DNA from 2 places in the Flindersiella endophytica genome. Region 2 is predicted to be linked to the other one. Evidence: riboswitches for the same ligand, from Rfam matches in the RefSeq annotation. Region 2 holds a riboswitch; the other holds the start of a gene.

Region 1 (3,203 bases), on a different contig from region 2:
CGAACAGGATCGGCGGCCGGACGTAACGGGTGCCGTACGACTGCACCCAGCCGCGGTCGGTGCTGGCGAAACCGTTCAACTGCTCGGCGAAGTACTGCACCATGTCGTTGCGCTCGGGCTCGCCGTGCACGAGGACATCGAGTCCGAGCTCCTCCTGCAGCGCGATCACGCGATCGATCTCGGTACGCATCTTGGAGCCGTACTCCTCGGCGGTGATCCGCCCGGCTCGCAGGTCGGCCCGCGCCGTACGAATCTCCGGCGTCTGCGGGAACGACCCGATCGTCGTCGTGGGCAACGGTGGCAGGCCGAGGCGGTCGGCCTGTTCCTTGGCCCGGTGCGCGAACTCTCCGCGCCGCGAGCCGTCGCCCAGTGCTGCCAGCCGCGCCCCGACGCGGGCGTCGGTGACGAGCTCCTGTCCACCGAGCCGGGCCGCCTCGGCCGCGCCAACCTCACCTTGCACGGACTCACGGCCCTCGGTCAGCGACCGCCCGATCAGGGCGACCTCGGCGACCTTCTGCCGTGCGAACGCCAACCGGCCCCGCAGCGCGAGGGGCAGCCCGGTCTCCAGGTCGAGGTCGAAGGGTACGTGCAGCAGCGAGCACGACGTGCTCACCACCAGCTCGCGCACCGACCCGAGCAGCGAGGCCGCCGTTGCCATCGCGGCCGGCAGGTCGGTCCGCCAGACGTTCCGGCCGTCGACCAGCCCGGCGTACAGGACCTTGCCGGCCAGACCGGCACCGGCGATCGCCGGCAGGTCCGCCCGTCCGGAGACCAGGTCGAGCCCGATCCCCTCGACCGGTGTTTTCGCCAATCTGGGCAGGGCTTCACCGATCGCGCCGAAGTACGACGCGACCACCAGCCGCGGCCGCCGGGACAGCGCGCCCAGGCGTTCGTACACCCGGACCAGCGCCGCCAGCTCGGCCTCGGAACGATCCGCTGCGAGCACGGGTTCGTCGAGCTGCACCCAGCCGGTGCCGGCATCGGCCAGCTGCTCGAGCAGCGCGGCGTAGACCTCCACCAGCTCGTCCAGCCGATCCAGCGGCTGGAAACCGGACGGCGCGTCGTCGGACGCCTTTGCCAGCAACAGGAAACTCAGCGGCCCGACCAGCACCGGCCGCGTGTCGATGCCGAGCGCCGCCGCCTCGCGGTACTCGTCGACCGGCTTGGTGCCGGCCAGTCGCAGCGGCGTCGCCGGCCCGATCTCGGGCACGAGGTAGTGGTAGTTGGTGTCGAACCACTTGGTCATCTCCAGCGGCGGGGTGTCGCCGTTACCTCGCGCCATCGCGAAGTAGCGGTCGAGTTCGTCGCCGATGCCCTGGAAACGTTCCGGCACGGCACCGACCAGGCAGGCGGTGTCGAGCATGTGGTCGTAGAACGAGAACGTATTGGATGGAATCTGGCCGATACCGGCATCGCGCAGCGTGGTCCAGGCCCGAAGCCGAAGCTCGGCCGCGACCTGGAGCAGCGCTGTCTGGTCGGTCTTGCCGGCCCAGTAAGCCTCGGTGGCGCGCTTGAGTTCACGGCGCTCGCCGATGCGTGGGTAGCCCAGAACGGACGTGGTCGTCATGCGGAGTCCTTCCCTCGAGAACTCGGTGCGTGGCCGCAGACCGGGCGGTCTGCGGGCGCTGGCAGGTCTTCGGACTCGTGAGCGCTGCGGCTCCGGCGGAGCCACCTTCCTAATAACCGTCGCTTCCCAAACCGAACCCAAAGGCGGGCCATGCTCAGTGCGTCGTCACGGCGTTCGTTCTCACTTACCGCTGCGGGGCAGTCCCGGAGTCGCACCGGGTTCCCTCTTGCCTCACCTCGTCAAGGAGGTGAACCAGTCGCAACGTCGACTCTATCGCGCAGGTAGCGTTGCGGACGGATGTGCCTGCGTACGCCGAGGCTGACCAAAGGAGCCGACGTTGAAGATCACTCGCCTGACGACCTACCTCGTCACGCCACGCTGGTGCTTTCTGCGCATCGACACAGACGAGGGAATCGTCGGCTGGGGTGAGCCGATCGTCGAGGGCAGAGCACACACCGTGGCCACGTGTGTCGACGAGATGGCCGACTACCTCGTCGGGCAGGATCCCTTGCGGATCGAGGAGCACTGGCAGGTGCTCAGCAAGGGCAACTTCTACCGCGGCGGGCCGGTGCTCTCGAGCGCGGTCGCGGGCATCGACCAGGCTTTGTGGGACATCGCGGGCAAGGCTTACGGCGTTCCGGTCTACCAACTGCTCGGCGGGCACGTTCGGGATCGCGTCCGGATGTACGGCTGGATCGGTGGCGACCGGCCCGACGAGGTCGCTGATGCGGCGCTGAAGATGAAGGAGAGCGGTTTCACCGCGATCAAGATGAACGCCGGAGGCGAGCTGCGGCGGATCGACACTGCCGGCGCCTGCCAGGCGATCGCGGATCGGGTGGGTGCCGTACGCGAGGCTTGCGGGCCTGAGTTCGACATCGCGATCGACTTCCACGGGCGGTTGACGGTGGCGATGGCGCGGAGGGTGCTGCCGCTGCTGGAGCCGCACCTGCCGTTCTTCGTCGAGGAGCCACTGGTGCCGGAGATGTCGCCGCATCTCGATTCGATCTGCTCGTCGACCTCGGTGCCGATCGCCACCGGAGAGCGGCTGTTCTCGCGGTGGGACTTCAAGCAGATCCTGGGATCCGGGGTCGCCATTGTGCAACCGGACCTTTCGCACGCCGGGGGGATCTCGGAGGTGCGGCGGATCGCTTCGCTGGCCGAGGCGTACGACGTGGCGCTGGCGCCGCACTGCCCGCTGGGGCCGATCGCGCTGGCGGCTTCCCTGCAGGTGGACGTGGCGTCGCCGAACGCGTTGATTCAGGAGCAGAGCCTCGGCATTCACTACAACCAGGAGTCGGATCTGCTCGACTATCTGGTCGACAAGTCGGTGTTCGCGTTCAGGGACGGCTACGTCGAGCGGCCGACGGGGCCGGGCCTTGGGATCGAGATTGACGCGAAGGCCGTCGAGGAGGCGGCGAAGGTCGGGCACCGGTGGCGCACGCCGATGTTCCGCAGGGACGACGGATCGCTCGCCGAGTGGTGAGGTCTGGTTTCTTCTTGGGCCTGTCCCAGGGGTTGCGGTTTGCTTTTGTCGGGCGTGGCCGGTGGATTGGTGGCGGCGGCGGAGTTTGTTTCGGCGGCCCCTCCAAAGTCAAGACGCTGTCTCACGGCGGCGGGCGCATCGTTTTTCGGTTTG
Region 2 (3,203 bases):
GATCCTGTCGCCGCGATGCACGGAGAAACTCACGTCCTCGAAGAGCGGGTCGCCGCCGTACCCCTTGCCGATGCCCTCCACCCAGCACAGATCGCCCGGCACTTTGAGGTTCTGGTAGATGCCGGTGACGATCCGGTCGACCGGGCGTGGCGTCACGCTCTTCTTGATGTTGGCCAGCCGGCGGGAAAGCTTCCGTTCGGTGAGCGCCTCCTGCTCGTAGACCAGCAGCTCTTCCTCGTGGGCGAACTGCCGCTCGAGCGTCTTCAGCCGCAACTGCTTCTTGCGGACGTACTCGGAGTAGCCACCGTCGTACTCCTGCAGGTGGAAGTTCTCGACCTCGATCACACGGTTGACGACCATGTCGAGGAAGTGCCGGTCGTGCGACACGACCAGCAACGCGCCACGAAACTGCTGGAACCACTGTTCCAGCCAGCGCAGACCGGTGAGGTCGAGGTAGTTGGTCGGCTCGTCCATCAGCAGGACGTCCGGTTGCTGCAGCAGGATCCTGGCCAGCGCGGCGCGGTTGCGCCAGCCGCCGGACAGCTGCGCGACCGGCAGCTTGCGGTGCACGTCGTGGAAGCCGAGCTCGCTCAGCACGGTGTCGATCCGGTTCTGGTACGTCCAGCCGTCAACGGCGTCCATCCGCTCCAGCAGGGCGGCTTGCCTGTGCAGCAGCGCATCGTCGGCCGAACGTTCGAGCGCGCGGGCCACGTCGTCGAGCTCGTCCTCGATCGCCTTGATATCGGCGAACAACGCCGAAAGGATCTCCTCGATCGTCTCCTGGCCGTCCAGCTCGGAGAACTGCGAGAAGTACCCGATCGTGACGCCCTGTGTGATGTCGACCGTGCCGGCATCCGGCTGCTCGCGGCCGAGGATCAGGTTGAGCACCGTGGTCTTGCCGGCCCCGTTCTTCCCGATCAGACCCACCTTGTCGCCCGCCGACAGCCGCAGGAAGACCTCCCGCAGCACCGGACGACGGCCGAACCGTTTGTCGATGCCTGCCAGCCGCACGAAGCTCACGTTGCGTACTCCTCCCAGGTCGCCACGAATAGCCGACCAGCTCGCCACGACCGGTGCAAGCGAATTACGGCCCGGATACCCCGAAACATCTGAAGAGACACGCCATCTAGGGGTCCATCGGAATGTCGGTGCCCAGATGTAGTGTCTCTTCTCGCCGATGGTTCGTCCGGCCTGCCAGGCCGGACGAGGCAAGAGGGAACCCGGTGGGATTCCGGGACTGCCCCCGCAGCGGTGAGCGAGAACGAACGCCGTCACTGTCTGCTATCGACGTAGCCGCGCGCGAGGCTGCGACGAGAGCAGAGGGTCGAGCACTGGATGTGGACGCACGTCTGGGAAGCGACGGCAACTAGGTGGCTCAGCCAGGCCAGGCCGAGTGTGCTCGCGAGTCCGAAGACCTGCCCTCGGTACGCACGCGCCCGTGTGCGTCCCACACGCTTGAGCTCGCGAGGAGAGAGCACGTGTCCACATCATCTGTGTCATTTTCTGGGACTCAGCATGCCGTCCTACGCCGTGACGGCTCCACTTCACCGTTCGATCCCAGCAAGATCTCCGTCGCCCTGACCAAGGCCTTCCTGGCCGTCGAGGGCGACTCGGCGGAGACCTCCGCCCGGATCCATCAGACCGTCGCCGAGCTGACCGAGCAGGTCACCGGCTCGCTCACCCGGCACGCTCGCACCCTCCACATCGAAGACATCCAGGATCAGGTCGAGCTCGCGCTGATGCGCGGCGAGCACCACAGGGTCGCCCGGGCCTATGTGCTCTATCGCGACGAGCACGCCCGCGAACGCGAGCGCCAACGCGCCGCTGCCGAGTCGTCCGCCGCGCCGGTCCAGGAGCCCGTGATCCGGGTCAAGGGCGCCGGCGGCGAGCTGGCGCCACTCGACTCCGCCCGACTGCGGCGGGTCGTCGACGAGGCCTGCGAAGGGCTGGCCGGCGCCGCCGCCGGCACCGTGCTGGCCGAGATCCAGCGCAACCTCTACGACGGCATCAGCCTCGCCGAGCTCGAGCTCGCGCAGGTGATGGCCGCGCGCACGTTCGTCGAGACCGACCCCGACTACAGCCTGCTGTCGGCCCGGCTGCTGCTCGACAAGCTGCGCAGGGAGGCGTTGACGTTCCTCGCCGGCGCGCCCGACGAGGCGACGCAGCAGCAGATGACGCAGCGCTACGCCGACTACTTCCAGGCTTACGTCCACCGCGCGATCGAGGTCGAGCTGCTCGACCCGGAGCTCGCCACGTTCGATCTCGACCGGATCGGTGCGGCGTTGCTGCCCGAGCGCGATCTCGCGTTCCAGTTCCTCGGGCTGCAGACGCTCTACGACCGCTACTTCCTGCACTCCGACGGCGTTCGCTTCGAGCTGCCGCAGGCGTTCTTCATGCGGGTGGCGATGGGCCTTGCCATGCGCGAGGGCGACCGCGAAGCTCGCGCGATCGAGTTCTACCGGCTGCTGTCGTCGTTCGACTTCATGGCGTCCACGCCGACGCTGTTCAACGCCGGCACCACCCGCCCGCAGCTGTCGTCCTGCTTCCTCACCACCGTGAGCGACGATCTCGACGGCATCTTCCAGAGCATCAAGAACAACGCGCTGCTGGCGAAATACTCCGGTGGTCTCGGCAACGACTGGACCCCCGTCCGCGGCATGGGCGCCCACATCAAGGGCACCAACGGCAAGTCGCAGGGTCTCGTGCCGTTCCTGAAGGTCGCCAACGACACTGCCGTAGCCGTCAATCAGTGCTTCGCGCCTGAGACGCAGGTCTACACCGCTGACGGCGTCAAAGAGATCCAAGCCGTCGAGATCGGTGACCTCGTCCTTGGAATCAGCGGGAACTACCGCCAGGTAACCCAGACGTTCGTCTACGAGCAAGTCGACCCGATGGTCGAGATCAACGTCGAACACTCGATCGAGCCGGTCAGGGTCACGGCTGGCCATCCGTTCTACGCGATCCAAGGCGTTCCCATGGAACAGGATTGCGAGCGCACGTACGAATGGCTGGCGAAGAGCAAGGTTCGACCAGACTGGGTGGAGGCCGGGAAGCTCTGCAAGGGTGACTACATCGCACAGGTCGTGCCCAGGGAGGTCGTCCTGGTCCCTGGACTAAGTGTCGAGGACGCGCGGCTCTACGGGATCTTGCTGGGCGACGGCCATCTCTCGAAGGACGGGCTCGAGTGGGGCGTGTGCGGAAAC

Evidence for each region. A riboswitch is a leader RNA that binds a small molecule or an ion and turns the genes downstream of it on or off. The one in region 2 is predicted to bind cobalamin.
Region 1: linked by a shared signal. The riboswitch ahead of metE (5-methyltetrahydropteroyltriglutamate--homocysteine S-methyltransferase) and the one ahead of ACYVF6_RS13855 (ribonucleoside-diphosphate reductase subunit alpha) in region 2 are both predicted to bind cobalamin.

What each region holds. Positions count from the first base shown of each region.
Region 1 is NZ_BAAGYY010000023.1:154,848-158,050, reverse strand. It holds gene metE (5-methyltetrahydropteroyltriglutamate--homocysteine S-methyltransferase) at 1-1,567, opposite strand, end outside; cobalamin riboswitch at 1,611-1,836, opposite strand; gene dgoD (D-galactonate dehydratase) at 1,905-3,050, shown strand.
Region 2 is NZ_BAAGYY010000013.1:340,462-343,664, forward strand. It holds gene ACYVF6_RS13850 (ABC-F family ATP-binding cassette domain-containing protein) at 1-1,020, opposite strand, end outside; cobalamin riboswitch at 1,162-1,437, shown strand; gene ACYVF6_RS13855 (ribonucleoside-diphosphate reductase subunit alpha) at 1,479-3,203, shown strand, end outside.